DNA from 3 places in the Paraburkholderia sp. PREW-6R genome. Region 1 is predicted to be linked to each of the others. Evidence: predicted binding sites of a transcription regulator. Region 1 holds the regulator's gene; each other region holds the start of a gene.
The links. Region 1 encodes HrcA, which represses chaperone genes, less so after heat shock. Its sites were predicted from a motif close to TTAGCACTCNNNNNNNNNGAGTGCTAA; they were not measured.

Region 1 (5,373 bases):
ACCGCGAGCGCAAGGCTGATCCGCGCGAGTTCGCCGCCCGATGCGACCTTGGCGAGCGGCCGCAGCGGCACGCCCGCGTGGCCGGCGACCCGGAATTCGACCTGTTCGAGCCCGTGTGCGCCGCCTTCCGGCAGCGGCACGAGCGCGACTTCGAAACTGCCGCCCTTCATCGACAGTTCCTGCATGCCCGTGGTGACCGCCGAGCCCAAGGCCTTGCCGGCCTTCGCGCGCGCTTTCGAGAGCTTCTTCGCTTCGGCGAGGAATGCTTCTCTCGCGCGGGCTTCGGCCGCATGCAGGCTGTCGAGGTCGGCCGCGGCGTCGAGCGCGGCGAGTTGTGCGCGACGCGCCTCATGTTCCTCGGGTAGCGTCTCGGGCTGAAGACGGAATTTGCGCGCGGTCGAATGCAGTGCGTCCAGACGCTTTTCGACCTGCGCGAGACGGTCGGGATCGAGTTCGAGCTTCTGAGCGTAGTGACTCAGCGAATACGCGGCTTCCTGTAGCTGGATTTCGGCGGGTTCGAGCGCGGCCAGTACGTCGTTCAAAGCCGGATCGATCTCCGCGAGATCGCGCACTTTCGAAACGATCGACGCCAGATGCGTGATCATCGCCTCGTCCGATTCGGAGAGTGCATTGAGCGCGCCTTGCACGCCGTCGATCAGATTGGCCGAGTGCGACAGGCGTTTGTGCTCGCTGTTGACCTCTTCCCATTCACCCGGCTGCGGGTTGAGCCTGTCGAGTTCGGTGAGCTGCCATGCAAGCCGCTCGCGCTCGAGTTGCAGTTCGCGGTCACGCGTTTGCGCGTGCTCGACCGCCTGCACCTTTTCGCGCCAGGCCCGCCAGGCGCGCGTGACGGTGGCCGCGCTCTCGCTCAGGCCGGCATGCGTGTCGAACAGTTCGCGCTGCGCGTCTGGACGCATCAGCAACTGGTGCGCGTGCTGCCCGTGAATATCGACCAGCATTTCGCCGACTTCGCGCAACTGCGCGAGTGTCGCCGCAGTGCCGTTGATAAACGCGCGCGAGCGGCCATTTGCATCCACCACGCGGCGCAGCATGACCGTGCCGCCGTGGTGGTCGTCGCTTGCAGCCGTACCGAGCGCCTGCGCGTCGAGCCATTGCTCGACCTGCGCATGGGTATCGAACTCCGCGGTGATGTCGGCGCGGCTTTCGCCCGTTCGCACGACGCTCGCGTCGGCGCGCGCGCCGAGCGTGAGCGCGAGCGCGTCGATCAGAATCGACTTGCCAGCGCCGGTTTCGCCGGAAAAAACGGTGAAGCCGCTGTCGAATTCGAGATCGAGCGCGGCGACGATGACGAAGTCACGTATCGAGAGATGGCGAAGCATGAAGGGTCGTCTGGTGTGCTTGAGAGTCGGTTTCCGGCGGCGGTCGTATTCCAGCGTTGGCTCGCCGCTTACGGCTTGGTGTCTTCTTCGTGCGACGGGTACTCATTCCAGTGCAGCTTCTTGCGCAGCGTGGCGTAATAGCTGTAGCCGACCGGATGAAGCATGGGCACGGTATGGCGCGAGCGCCGCACTTCGATCGTGTCGCTCAATTCGAGCGACGTGAACGACTGCATGTCGAAATTGACGTTGACTTCGCGTCCCGAAACGATCTGAATGCTGACCTTCGAGTCGTCCGGCAGCACGATTGGCCGGTTCGACAGCGCGTGCGGCGCAATCGGCACGAGAACGATGCCTTGCAACTGCGGATGCAGGATGGGCCCTTGCGACGACAGCGCGTAGGCCGTGGAGCCGGTTGGCGTGGCCACGATCAGACCGTCGGAGCGCTGGTTGTACATGAAGCGTCCGTCTACCGATACATGCAGCTCCGCCATGCCCGAAAAGCCGCTACGGTTGACCACCACGTCGTTGAAAGCCAGCGCGTGGTAGATCGGCGTGCCGCCGCGCACGATGCGCGCTTCGAGCAACACGCGTTCCTCGCGCTCGAACTTGCCCGTCAGCATTTGCGGCACGATCTCGCTCATGTCCGAGATCGGAATGTCCGTGATGAAACCGAGCCGGCCGTGGTTGATGCCGATCAGCGGCGTGCGGTACGGCGCGAGCTGCCGGCCGATGCCGAGCATCGTGCCGTCGCCGCCGAGTACGACGGCGACGTCGGCGCGCGCACCGATTTCGGCAGGACGGAGCGCCGGGTAGTCGGTAACGCCGATTTCGGCGGCGGTGTCGGCCTCGAACACGACCTCGAAGCCGCGTTTCGCGATGCACGAGGCGAGCGCGGTCAACGGCTCGCGGATACCCGGCGTATTGTTGCGCCCGACGAGCGCGACGGTCTTGAACTGGCTGGTCACTTGCATGCCGGCATTACACCATAGGTAGGGCCTGAAAAGAACCGCCGGGCGGCCCGGTTGTGGGCCGGCCAGAACGGGCTGCCAGCGTAGCGCGGGATTATCGTTAGAATGGTGAAGCCTTGATGACATGCGCGCCGGTCGTCAGCGGCGCAGTGTTCGTCAGGGATGGGCGCCGTCAGCGCTCGCGGTGCTTGCGCCAATAAGCTAAAATTTTCCGTCATGCTAGATCCTCGCGCACAAACCCTCCTTAAAACGCTGATCGAGCGATACATCGCCGAAGGTCAGCCGGTCGGCTCGCGCACGTTGTCGCGCTATTCCGGGCTCGAGCTGAGCCCGGCCACCATTCGCAACGTGATGTCGGATCTCGAGGATCTGGGGCTCGTGATCAGTCCGCATACTTCCGCAGGCCGCATACCCACCCCGCGCGGCTACCGCCTGTTCGTGGACACCATGCTGACAGTGGAATCCGCCGCGGACGAAGAAGCCGTGATGCGCACCGTCAAGACTACGCTGCAGGCGGGCGAACCGCAGAAAATCGTCGCGGCGGCGGCGAGTGTGCTCTCCAGCCTGTCGCAATTCGCCGGTGTGGTGCTGACGCCGCGCCGCAGCCACGTCTTCAAGCAGATCGAATTCATGCGCCTGTCCGACAAGCGCATTCTGCTGATCATCGTCACGCCCGAAGGCGACGTGCAAAACCGCATCATGGCCACGCAGCGCGACTTCTCGCCGTCGCAACTCGTGGAAGCGTCCAATTACATCAACGCGCATTTTGCCGGCCTCTCGTTCGACGAGGTGCGCCGCCGCCTGCGCGAGGAGATCGACGCGCTGCGCGGCGACATGACCACACTGATGCACGCCGCCGTCACGGCGAGCACGGACGAAGCGGATACGGGCGAAACCGTGCTGATCTCCGGCGAGCGCAACCTGCTCGAGGTCGCCGATCTTTCTTCCGACATGGCGCGCCTGCGCAAGCTGTTCGATGTGTTCGATCAAAAGACGAGTCTCCTTCAGTTGCTCGACGTGTCGAGTCATGCGGCGGGGGTGCAGATTTTTATCGGCGGCGAGTCGAATCTCGTGCCGATCGAGGAAATGAGCGTTGTCACGGCCCCTTATGAAGTGAACGGCAAGATTGTCGGCACGCTGGGCGTGATAGGACCAACGCGCATGGCGTATAACCGCGTCATTCCGATCGTCGACATCACCGCGCGGCTGCTTTCGCTCACGCTCAGTCAGCAGTGACGGCCGCTGGCACCGCGTTGAGCCTCCAATAACGTCCGGCAGGTTCGTGCCGCATGTCATGCCGTCCATGATGCGCGACGGCGCGCGACTTGCCAATTGGCCGAACGGCCAGGGGTCCGCGGCGGACCCGGCTGCGAGCCCGCCGCTATAATGAATCTCACCTGAACGAGCCTCCGCCACAAGCGGACAACCCTGCTGCCTATGCGCTTCGACCTCGAGCGGCCTTCACAGAACGCCACGTCTCACCGCGTCGCCGTGATGCTGATCAATCTCGGCACACCCGACGCGCCTACGCCGCGCGCTGTGCGCCGCTATCTCGCGCAGTTCCTGTCCGACCCCCGTGTCGTCGAAATACCGGCGCTGCTGTGGCAGATCATTCTGCGTCTGTTCATATTGCCGTTCCGTAGTGTGGCGTCCGCAAAGAAGTACGCAACCGTGTGGATGCCCGAAGGCTCGCCATTGCGTGTTTATACGGAAAAGCAGGTGGAGGGGCTGCGCCATCTGCTGCACCTGAACGACTACACCGTGCTGGTCGACTACGCGATGCGTTACGGCACGCCTGGCATTCCGGCCATGCTCAACCAGCTGAAACTGGCGGGCGCCGAACGTATTCTGCTGATGCCGATGTATCCGCAGTATTCGTCGTCGACCACAGCCACCGCTTTCGACGACGCGTTCTCCGCGCTCAAGCGTATGCGCAACCAGCCGGAGATCCGCACGGTGCGTCAGTATGCCGATCACCCGGCCTACATCGGCGCGCTCGCCGCGCAAGTGCAGCAGTACTGGCATCAGCATGGGCGTCCTGATTTTGCCGCCGGCGACAAGCTCGTGCTGAGTTTTCACGGCGTGCCCAAGCGCACGCTCGACCTCGGCGATCCCTATCACGAGCAATGCCAGTTGACAGGCGCGTTGCTGATGCAGGCGCTCGAACTGACGCCGGTGGAATGCCGCATTACGTTCCAGTCGCGTTTCGGTAAGGCCGAGTGGCTGCAACCGTACACGGCGCCGACGCTGAAAGAGCTTGGCGCGGCGGGCGTGCGGCGGGCAGACCTGTTTTGTCCGGGGTTTACCGCCGACTGCCTGGAAACCGTCGAAGAAATCGGCATGGAAGTGCGCGATGAGTTCGTGCATGCGGGTGGCAAGGAGTTTCATCGCATTCCCTGTCTGAACGCGTCGCAGCCGTGGATCACGGCGCTCGGCGAAATCGTCGCGCAGAATCTGCAGGGCTGGCCGGTGCAGGCCGTTCCCGTACCGCACAACAGCGGAGGCTGATGAGCTCATGAATCACAAGATCTCCACCGAGCCAGGCGCGAAGCTGCGCATCGACAAATGGCTGTGGGCTGCACGTTTTTTCAAGACGCGCTCGCTCGCGGCAAACGCGGTCGAAAAAGGCCACGCGCGGATTGGCGGCGCGAGCGTCAAGCCGGCGAAAGAGGTGCGCGTGGGTGATCGGGTCGAGATCGAGATCGAGCGAGTCGTGTGGCAGGTCGAGGTGCTTGGCGTGTGCGACGTGCGCGGGCCGGCGAGCGTCGCGCAGACGCTTTATGCGGAAACCGAAGAGAGCAGGGCGAAGCGGCAGGCGGAACTGGAGCGGCGCAAAACGTATCGCGAGCCTGCCGCCACATTGCACGGACGGCCGACCAAGCGTGATCGCCGCACTATCGACAAATTTTCGCGTGAGGGTTGAACAGCTGTTCCATGGTCGCGTGAACGCCGCCGTACTCGGTGGTGCGGTCGTTCACAGCGCCGGACATGCAGATGGTCGTGGTGCCCGCAATCAGAACCAATGCGACCACCGAGATTGCAAAGGTCAGTTTCACGGTTGACTC
Region 2 (5,373 bases), 120 kb from region 1:
TGGCCGCCAGCAAGGATTGCGCGATTTGCAGTGGATTTCGGTTGCCATCGTTGATAAGGGTGACAGAAGTTTCTGGACTCTATTGCGACGCTTAAATCACCCGGTTTTCCGAGTCGGCTGTTTTCTGAAATCGGCGGAAAGCAGCCGGATGGCGCAACGAACAAAGGCGGTCGAAAGACATTTCGTTGGCTGCCAATGAACACGTTATTGAGAATTGCAACCTTCATTTGCCATCAATACGCAAGCGTTAATGATTGGCCGTTCGTTCGCTTACGCACGTCGGCGGCGGTTTCATTTGTCTTCAACCAATTCAATCGGCGGCGGATCCTCGCTGCCTTGTTGCTGTTTTAACGCCGGGGCGGCGCTTACTTATGTATGGAGAGTGGTATGAAGCGTCTTGCTGTGTTCATGCTGTTGGGTCTTAGTGCAGCAGCGCTGGCTCAGAAGCCAGCCGTATATCCCGCGCATGGTCAGAGCCCGGAGAAGCAGCAGCAGGACGAAAGCGCCTGCTACACGTGGGCGAAGCAGAACACCGGGATCGATCCCGCGACCGTCGCTCAGGCCGCGCCGCCGCCTGCTCCAACAGGTGCGCGCGCGGCGGGCGCGGCCAGAGGCGCGGCGGCGGGTGCGATTGTCGGCGACGTGAACCATCACGATGCGGGGCACGGCGCGGCGGTCGGCGCCACGGCGGGCGTGCTGGCGGGCGGCGTGCGCAGCCGCCAGCAGCACGCGGCGCAGGCGCAGGCCGCGAACACCGGCAAGCAGAACGCAATGAACACATACTGGCATGCGTACGGTGCATGCATGCAGGGGCGCGGGTATTCAGTCCAGTAGCGGCGGCGTGTGCCAACGCCTGGGTGGCCCGAAGGGGCAGCCTGATTCAAGTCAGGCGTGCTCGAACAAAAGCTAACCGGCGCGGCGGACGTAAGGAGCGAGCATGGTGAAAAGGCAATATGTGTATCGGCGGCTGTTCCTGGCAACCTGCACGCTATTGCTGTCATTAGCCGCTGGCAGGCCAGCTTTCGCCGACCAGGACATCGCGAATGCGAATGTCGAGACGGCGGCCGAACGCGCGCATTTCGCACACGACTTTTGCGGCGTCGCGCCCGAGCGCATTACCGCGTATAAAGAGCGCATCAGACAGGTGCAGCACGGCGTCAGCGATTTCGAGCAGCACTGGCAGGCAGGCTGGCGCCGCATGGACGACGAGAGCACGCAAATGAGTCAACTGCGCGAGGGCGATCCGGCGGAGTTCGCCGCGCGCGTGAAGTCCGACTGTGGCCGGCTCAAGTGGATGGCGCAGAACGCAGTGCGTCCACGTTCTTCAAAGTAATGGCGGCTTTGTTCCGGAGCTTCGCGGTCCAGACGCGGGAGATTCGGGTCTACGTCAGTCGCTCTCAATATAGCCGTCACTTGGGTGGGCTGATGACATCGACGCCGGCCACGGCCTGCGCCAGGGATTTCCCTGGCAGGTCTGCGCGGGGAGTCTTCCCGCGTACCGGCGGCCGCTCGACTACGCGATTTTCCGAGCCCAAACAACTTAAGTGTGGGCACCACAGCGTGCAAGTGATTGTTTTGACGAAGAATCACGACTGGGCTATCTAGGCCCCGTCGCCGCATGAACTGCCAGTTTGGCGTGCAATTCGCCGGGTTTACACCGACGCACGGCATGATCTTCGCATTTGCCGCGCTTCCCTTCTTGAATTTGTCACCACCGCTCCATATAATTAGCACTCACTGCACGAGAGTGCTAACAACATCGCCGGTTGGCTCGGTCAGCCGGGTTTTCTCAGCGTTCTTCAGTCTCAATCAAGAGAGGAGTATGTATGAACCTTCGTCCTTTGCATGATCGCGTGATCGTCAAACGTCTGGATCAAGAAACCAAGACCGCGTCGGGCATCGTGATCCCCGAAGCCGCAGCAGAAAAGCCGGATCAAGGCGAAATTCTGGCAGTCGGCCCGGGCAAGCGCGACGACAAGGGTGCGGCAATCGCACTCGACGTGAAGGTTGGTGACCGTGTTCTGTTCGGTAAGTATGCAGGCCAGACCGTTAAGGTCGACGGCAACGAACTGCTCGTGATGCGTGAAGAAGACATCATGGCCGTGGTGCAGAAGTAAGCGCAAAGCCGCTACTTTTCCCGGTCCTATCCACAGAATTCAAGGAGTTAGAAGATGGCAGCTAAAGACGTCGTATTCGGTGATTCCGCCCGTGCCAAGATGGTTGAAGGCGTGAACATCCTCGCGAACGCCGTGAAGGTCACGCTGGGTCCGAAGGGCCGCAACGTTGTGCTAGAACGCAGCTTCGGTGGCCCGACGGTCACCAAAGACGGTGTGTCGGTCGCGAAAGAGATCGAACTGAAAGACAAGCTCCAGAACATGGGCGCACAAATGGTCAAGGAAGTGGCTTCCAAGACCAGCGACAACGCAGGCGACGGCACCACGACCGCTACGGTCCTGGCTCAGTCGATCGTTCGCGAAGGCATGAAGTACGTTGCATCGGGCATGAACCCGATGGACCTGAAGCGCGGCATCGACAAGGCTGTTGCAGCCGCTATCGACGAACTGCGCAAGATCAGCAAGCCGTGCACGACCAACAAGGAAATCGCTCAGGTCGGCGCGATCTCGGCGAACAGCGATTCGTCGATCGGCGACCGCATTGCTGAAGCAATGGACAAGGTCGGCAAGGAAGGCGTGATTACCGTTGAAGACGGCAAGTCGCTGCAAGACGAGCTGGACGTTGTCGAAGGTATGCAATTCGACCGCGGCTACCTGTCGCCGTACTTCATCAACAATCCGGACAAGCAGGTTGCCGTTCTGGACAACCCGTTCGTGCTGCTGCACGACAAGAAGGTCTCGAACATTCGTGACCTCCTCCCGGTCCTGGAACAGGTCGCAAAGGCTGGCCGTCCGCTGCTGATCATCGCTGAAGACGTCGAAGGCGAAGCACTGGCAACGCTGGTGGTGAACAACATCCGCGGCATTCTGAAGACGGTTGCTGTGAAGGCTCCGGGCTTCGGCGATCGTCGTAAGGCTATGCTGGAAGACATCGCGATCCTGACCGGCGGTCAAGTCATCGCTGAAGAAACCGGCCTGACGCTCGAAAAGGCAACGCTGGCCGAACTGGGTCAAGCGAAGCGTATCGAAGTGGGCAAGGAAAACACCACGATCATCGACGGCGCTGGCGAAGCGGCAAGCATCGAAGCACGTGTGAAGCAGGTTCGCACGCAGATCGAGGAAGCAACGTCGGACTACGACCGTGAAAAGCTGCAGGAACGCGTGGCCAAGCTGGCAGGCGGCGTTGCAGTGATCAAGGTTGGCGCTGCGACCGAAGTCGAAATGAAGGAAAAGAAGGCGCGTGTCGAAGACGCACTGCACGCAACGCGCGCAGCGGTGGAAGAAGGCATCGTGGCGGGCGGCGGTGTTGCGCTGATCCGCGCTCGCACGGCAATCGCAGGCCTGAAGGGTACTAACGCCGATCAGGACGCAGGTATCAAGATCGTTCTGCGCGCAATGGAAGAGCCGCTGCGTCAGATCGTCACGAACGGCGGCGAAGAAGCCAGCGTCGTGGTGGCAGCGGTTGCTGCTGGCCAGGGCAACTATGGCTACAACGCGGCAACCGGCGAGTACGTCGACCTGGTGGACGCAGGTGTCGTGGACCCGACGAAGGTTACGCGCACGGCGCTGCAAAACGCAGCTTCGGTCGCTGGCCTGCTGTTGACCACCGACGCAGCTGTCTGCGAACTGCCGAAGGAAGACGCACCGATGCCTGGCGGCATGCCCGGCGGCATGGGCGGCATGGGCATGGACATGTAATTGCCTTTGGGCCTCGTTCGAGGCTCAACGGGAACACATGGGGAAGTGCGCTGCGAGGCGCACTTCCCGAAAGAAAAACCCGCGCAAAACGCGGGTTTTTTCTTTGGAGTGCGCCTGGAACTGAAACGTGGCGAAGGGAAAGACGGGGCGGCGGCGCCAATACCACCAATGGACCTTCGGCAGGAATTCGGGCCAGCGCGGCAGGGGGCCGCAAAAAGGAGGTGAGCGGTCGTCTAATGACGCGCTTCGCCCGGTGCCGCATCCTTGCCGGTGGCGGGCGGCGTTTCGTCGTCGCTACTGCGGGCCCAGAAGAAGCGATCCGGCATGTACGCGCCCATTCCCGGCCGGAACGCGCTGCGCACGGCCTGGTACAGATACTCCTGAGCCTCGCGCACCGCTTCGGCCGGTTCCTGGCCATTGGCGAGCAATGCGGCAATTGCGGACCCAAGCGTGTCGGTTAAGCCCATGATCCGGTGGCTGCCGCGGTCCCACATGTCCTGGCGCAACTGGCCGTCTTCGCTGTAAAGCGTGTTGACGAGGCGGTGAGTGCCCGTTTCCGTCGACAGAATGTATTCGCAGCCTTGCGACAGCAGGTGCGAAATTGCCGCGTCGAGGCTCGGCGCCTCGGCGTCGCCGTCCGGCTGCGCGAGCGCGAGCAGAGTGGCGGAGTCGGCGACCAGCAGCGTGGTTTGCGGGGCAAGCAGGTCGGCAATGGCTTCGCGCAGTTCGTCGGCAGCGAGCACATGTTCGTCGTCGAGCGTGAAGTCGGGTGCGAGGATTAAGGGGATGTCGTCGTAATCGGCGACCACCTCCGCAATTGCGCTCACCACTTCAGCCCGGGTGCACGCGCCGACCTTGAAGGCGGCAATCGGCATGTCTTCCAGCAGCATTCGCGCTTGCGTCGCGACCACTTCCGGGTCGAGTCCGTTGACTTCGTCACAGGTGGCCGAGTCGCGTACCGTATAACCCGTCAGCACGGAGACGCCGTGGCAGCCCATGCTGGCGAGGGTCATCAGGTCGGCTTGCAGGCCGGAGCCGCCAGTGGGATCGGATAGGCCGAAGGTGAGGACAATCGGAGGCGTGTCGCTGGGCATGAAAATTTACGAAAAGGTGCGGTTTTTGGCGCGCTGGTTGCGCAATCGGCTCAATTATGCGGCCTAAACCGCCGCGAAGGCGTTTTTTCGCATTCTTCGTGCGACGGCGCCCGGCCGCTTGCGCAAGCGGATGCCGGCAAAGCATGAGCAGGCGCAAAGGAACGGCGGGAAAGCCTCGTCGGAAGCGGCCGGCACGCGCCGCATGCCTTTCTGATTGCTAGGCATTGGGTCGGCAACACGGTACCATCATGGCTCCCGTTTCCATGGACTCTTTGACGCGACACAAGATGGAATACCAAAGCTGGATGTGCCTGATTTGCGGCTGGATTTACGACGAAGAAGCCGGTTTGCCGGACGAAGGTATTGCGCCGGGCACCCGCTGGGAGGACGTTCCCATTAACTGGACCTGCCCTGAATGTGGCGCGCGCAAAGAAGACTTCGAGATGGTGCAGATCTGAGATTGGACG
Region 3 (5,373 bases), 170 kb from region 1:
ACGCGCGAGAGCCGGTTCCAGCCGAAAAAGAACAGCCCCACAAAGGTCGATTCGAGGAAGAACGCCATGAGCCCTTCGACCGCGAGCGGCACGCCGAAAATGTCGCCCACGTAGTGCGAGTAGTACGACCAGTTGGTGCCGAACTGAAATTCGAGCGTGAGACCGGTCGTGACACCCATCGCGAAATTGATACCGAAAAGCTTGCCCCAGAACTGGGTCATGTCCTTGTAGATCTGTTTGCCGGTCATCACGTAGACCGACTCCATGATGACGAGCAGCCACGACAGACCGAGCGTGAGCGGCACAAAAAGGAAGTGGTAAAGCGCCGTGATGGCGAACTGGAGGCGCGACAGTTCTACGACATCGCTAACGGGCATGTTGGTCACCTTGAGACGGATGCGCGGCGGGCGCGAAGAGCAGCGCCTGTGCGACTTGCTCAGGCGGCAGCGACATGTGCTGCGCCTGTGGATGGTTAAAGAATGTGTATTTGAGCGCCATTAGCAGTACGAACTTGATGGACAGCACGATGGCGATATCCCGCGCCAATGTCGGACCGCGTACCCACGCCGCAAACCGCTTGCGTAGGGTCGAGCGGAGCGTGTTGCGGCGATGGAGGACTATGGTCATGATCGGTCGAAGGCAACTTCACACCGGAATTCCGGCTGGCCCCAGACCGTGAACGATCTGGCGAGTGCGTCCCGATATTAAGAGGATCGACGCGACGCGCGTGATCCGACCGTGCGGCATTGCGTCGCGAACGACATCCCTTTCAAACAGTATTGGTAGGGAGTTTGAGATACGTCAAGAAAGTGCACTTTCTTTGCCCGATCGCAACCCAAGGCGAGCACACGCGAAAGCGTTGCCAGGTGGGCCGCCGGGCAAGCCGCGCGGCAGACGAAAAAAAGCCCCGCCATCTTGCGAAGGCGGGGCTTTCTAACTGGCTGCGCGCCGGGAGGTCCGGCGTGCGTTTATGCTCTGGCGTTATGCGTACTCGGTCAATGCGCCGCGCATTTTCTTCATGGCGCTTGCTTCGATCTGGCGAATACGTTCCGCGGACACACCGAACTCGTCCGCCAGTTCGTGCAGCGTCGAGCCGCCCGAACCGTCGTCTTCTACCTTCAGCCAGCGTGCCTCGATAATGCGGCGGCTGCGGGCGTCGAGCGCGTCCAGCGCGCTTGCAATGCCGTCGCTTTGCAGCTTGTCGCGCTGACGCGAAGCCAGCACGGCGGTCGGCTCGCTGTGCGAGTCGGCCAGATAAGCGATCGGCGCGTAAGACTCTTCGCCGTCTTCGACCTGACCTTCCAGCGCGATATCGCCGCCAGAAAGGCGCGTTTCCATCTCTGCGACTTCCTCGCGCTTCACGTTCAGTTCTTTGGCGAGACCTTCGATCTCGTCTGGCGTGAAAGCGCCCAGGCCTTGCTTGTGGCTGCGCAGGTTGAAGAACAGCTTGCGCTGCGCCTTGGTGGTGGCCACTTTCACCATCCGCCAGTTGCGCAGAATGTATTCGTGGATCTCCGCCTTGATCCAATGCATCGCGTACGACACGAGACGTACGTTCTGCTCCGGATCGAAGCGCTTGACGGCCTTCATCAGGCCGATGTTGCCTTCCTGGATCAGATCGGCGTGCGGCAGACCATAGCCGAGATAGTTGCGCGCGATCGACACGACCAGCCGCAAGTGCGACAGGACGAGACGGCGCGCGGACTCCAGATTGTCCTGCTCGCGAAATTCGGTGGCGAACTGGCGTTCTTCCGCCGGCGTCAGCATCGGAATCCGATTAACGGCCTGGATGTAGGCGTCGATATTGCCCAGCTGGCCGGGCAGCAGCGAGGAATGCGAGAGCGCCAGCGCACCTGCCGGAGCGGCCTTAGCCGACGACGGGCTCAAAGTACTCGGAAGGGTCATTGCATGGCTCACGTGAAAAACTCCTTTGGAATCAGACAAAAGCGTATTCAGTTAAACGACTCCAGCGTTGGATGTTAGCACTCTGAATTGCCGAGTGCTAATACTTAGAGGCCGTAGGGGCATCCAAGTTCCGTAGATTCCTATTGAAATTTAGGTTTCGATAGTCATTTTACGCTTCTGCGCCCAAACATGTGGTAGCCGTATTATTTACCTGACAATTGGCCTTCACGATAATAATTGACCGACAATTCCAAAATTTGAAGCAACTAATTGCAGAAAATTAGATTTCTTCAGATGATCCGCGCGAGCCAGTTTGTCTTTAGAATAGCCAAAAAACTGTTACAGATTGTTCAACTTTCGACGGATCTCGGGTGTTAGATGGACAACAAAAAGAAAGCATTGCGTGGCCTGGCTCTAAAAGGGGCAGTTGCCGCTGTCCTGTTCGGTGCCGCAGGAATGGCCTCGGCCGATCAATTCGGCGTGCAGGTTGCGGCGGGTACAGCCGACCATCATGTCAAGAAGCTCGATCTGGGTCTGGTCTGGGATCCGGATTTGACGTGGTGGCACATCGGCTCATGGCACTTCGCGCTGATCGGCGAAGCGCACGCAGCCTGGTGGCATACCGACGAAGGGGATGTGCACGAGAACATCGGCGAATTCGGGGTGACGCCGTTCATCCGCTTCATCAGGGGCGCGGGGTATGTCCGGCCTTTTGTCGAGGCGGGCGTGGGCGTGCGGCTGCTGACCCATCCGCGTATTACTTCTGACTTCACGATGTCGACGGCGTTCCAGTTCACGCCGACGGCCGGGGTCGGCCTGCAGATCGGGAACCACCAGCAGTACCAGGTGGGTTACCGTTTCCAGCATATTTCCAACGGCGGTATCAAAGAGCCGAATCCTGGTATAAATTTCCACCAGCTATATTTGCAATATAACTTCTGACGACCGTGGCCATGTTCGGCTGACCGGTGCAAGGGGCTGAGCAATGGCTGGAAAGACGATCGAAGCGATCCGCGGGCTGGAGCGGGAGCGTTTTCGTGCGATGGTCGACGGCGACGGACCCTCACTCGACGCCCTCATCGCCGACAACGTGAGCTACGTGCACACCAACGGCAAGCGCGAGACGAAGCGGCAGTTCATCGACGGAATCACGGCCGGGCGCCGCCGCTATCGGCAGATCGAAGTCCAGTCCCAGGACGTGCTGCCGGTTGGCCGTGAAACCTGCGTCGTCACGGGCCGCGCGCTGATCGAGATGGAAGCGAATAACGGCGCCTTGCTGTTTCCGATCGCGTACATCGCGATTCATGCGCAGGAAGAAGGGCATTGGCGGCTGATCGCGTGGCAGGCGACGCGTTGCGCAATCGAATAGGGCTTCATCACGCAGCGTGCCTGTCGCTTTTTGCGTCGACGCGCCGATCGACTTGCCGCCGCAACCGCGTTGCCAACCCGCGCGCGAATCAACATACCTGAAAAACGTAGCGTAACGCCGCACCTTCCGTTGAGCGGCTGGCGCGCTTTAACGCGCGACTTTCGCCACGCCCGCAATCAGCTCGACCTGCCGCTCGATCGCGCTTGGAACGGGTGCTTCGCCGCGCAACACGGCGGCGATCCACGTGGCCGTGGTGGCGGCGTCGCGCGCTTCGGGCAACTCGACCTCCGGCGCATCGGACGACGAACGTTCGTGCGGCACGAGCGTTTCGCACACGCCGTCGTGCAGCCAGTCCACCTGAACCTGGCGGCGCGTATCGGCCACCGCCTCCCCTTCGGTGCCGCGCGCGAGCAGTGCGCCACCCGCGGCCGCGTCCGGATGCGTATTGAACAGTTGCGTGAGGCTGTCGCGATATGGCGGATGCGTGTAGTTGACGAGGCGCAGGCCCGCGGGCGCGAACGGCTGAAGGATTTTCACGAGCGTATGCGTGGAATTGCGCACCCCCATCCGGCGACGCAGCGACAGCAACCGCGCGAGCTTCGGCGCGAGCACGTCGATTGGCGCAAACGCGAGCCGGCGCGCGGCAAGACCCTCTTCGATATCGGCGTGCGAGCCCGCGTGCGGAATGTGCAGATGTGTGAATATTTCTGCGCTCGTGACACGGCCGGGATCTTCCGTCACGCCATGCACCAGCACCGGCACGCCCTCGCGTGCAAGCAGCAACGCGAGCAGAGGCACCAGGTTCGGCTGCTTGCGCGCGCCGTTGTAGGTCGGGATCGCAACCGGCCGGAATGCGCCGTTCGGCGCATGAATCGGCTCGAACGATGCGTGCGCGCCGGCCAGCATGGCCGCGAGTTCGTCGGCGGTCTCGCCTTTCACCCGGTAGGCCAACAGCACGGCGCCTAGTTCGAGTTCGGCGACGCGGCCGTCCAGCATGGCTGAATAGAGCGCCCGTGTGTCGTCGGCGGTGAGCGCGCGGGCTCCATTCGGGCCGCGCCCGATTTCCTTGATGAAGCGGGCGCAGGGGAACGGCGTGACGGTGTCGGCGGAGTCGGTCATGGGCGCAAAGAGGGCGGTGCGGCGTCTCGTGGTGAACCGCCAGCCGCCGCGATCGAAGATAGTGTCGCCTATGAGTATCGCATCTATGGCGGCCCGGCAAGGTGTCGCACGAGGCGACCGGATGTTCGGCCGCTCTGCCGCGTCGCACGCACGGCGCCTGGGCGCGCGTTACACTCGTTGTTTTAGCGCGGTGCCGGCCGCAAGCGCTGGCGCTGTCAGTCGCCCCCAGTCATGAAAACGGAGAATCGGATGAGTTACGTCTTTGCGCCCGCACCGCAGGTCGCGGTGCCGGTGGTCGGGTCCAGCGAGCAGTTTCCGGTGCGGCGCATTTACTGCGTGGGCCGCAACTACGAGGCGCACGCGCGCGAAATGGGCCACGATCCGGACCGCGAGCCGCCGTTTTTCTTCGCCAAGCCGGCCGACGCCGTGCTGTATGTCGCGCCGGGCAACACGGGTGAATTTCCGTATCCGTCACAATCGAAAAACGTTCACTTCGAGATGGAAATGGTGGCGGCGATCGGCAAGGGCGGCAAGAACATTCCGGCCGAAAGCGCGCTGGACCACGTGTACGGCTACGCGCTCGGGCTCGACATGACGCGCCGCGATCTGCAGGGCGAGGCGAAAAAGCTGGGCCGTCCGTGGGACACGGCGAAGGGTTTCGACCATTCCGCGCCGCTCGGGCCGATCCATCCAGTCGCGACGGTTGGGCACATCGGCCAGGGCGCAATCTGGCTGTCGGTCAACGGCGAAGAAAAACAGAAATCGGACGTGTCGCAACTGATCTGGTCGGTGGCCGAAACGATCGCTTATCTGTCGACGTTATTCGAGCTTCGGCCAGGCGACCTGATTTTCACCGGCACGCCTGAAGGCGTCGGCGCCGTGGCGAAGGGCGATCTGATGAGAGGCGGCGTGGACGGCCTGGGCGAACTCAGCGTGCGCGTCGTCTGACGCACGGCCGGAGGAGACACGATATGAAGCTC

Region 2: a site for HrcA is predicted at 1,728-1,754, ahead of groES (co-chaperone GroES). Genes of this name have one in related genera too.
Region 3: a site for HrcA is predicted at 1,980-2,006, ahead of rpoH (RNA polymerase sigma factor RpoH). Genes of this name have one in related genera too.

Annotation. Positions count from the first base shown of each region.
Region 1 is NZ_CP155073.1:527,963-533,335, forward strand. It holds gene recN (DNA repair protein RecN) at 1-1,340, opposite strand, end outside; gene AAGS40_RS02350 (NAD kinase) at 1,409-2,311, opposite strand; gene hrcA (heat-inducible transcriptional repressor HrcA) at 2,525-3,544, shown strand; gene hemH (ferrochelatase) at 3,746-4,816, shown strand; gene AAGS40_RS02365 (RNA-binding S4 domain-containing protein) at 4,824-5,231, shown strand; gene AAGS40_RS02370 (hypothetical protein) at 5,203-5,364, opposite strand.
Region 2 is NZ_CP155073.1:643,307-648,679, forward strand. It holds gene AAGS40_RS02845 (hypothetical protein) at 1-199, shown strand, start outside; gene AAGS40_RS02850 (glycine zipper domain-containing protein) at 388-834, shown strand; gene AAGS40_RS02855 (hypothetical protein) at 938-1,333, shown strand; gene groES (co-chaperone GroES) at 1,827-2,117, shown strand; gene groL (chaperonin GroEL) at 2,172-3,812, shown strand; gene AAGS40_RS02870 (hydroxymethylpyrimidine/phosphomethylpyrimidine kinase) at 4,046-4,906, opposite strand; gene AAGS40_RS02875 (rubredoxin) at 5,194-5,364, shown strand.
Region 3 is NZ_CP155073.1:357,528-362,900, forward strand. It holds gene AAGS40_RS01600 (cytochrome ubiquinol oxidase subunit I) at 1-377, opposite strand, end outside; gene cydP (cytochrome oxidase putative small subunit CydP) at 367-627, opposite strand; gene rpoH (RNA polymerase sigma factor RpoH) at 982-1,917, opposite strand; gene AAGS40_RS01615 (acyloxyacyl hydrolase) at 2,284-2,847, shown strand; gene AAGS40_RS01620 (nuclear transport factor 2 family protein) at 2,891-3,274, shown strand; gene ybiB (DNA-binding protein YbiB) at 3,422-4,393, opposite strand; gene AAGS40_RS01630 (fumarylacetoacetate hydrolase family protein) at 4,643-5,341, shown strand; gene maiA (maleylacetoacetate isomerase) at 5,365-5,373, shown strand, end outside.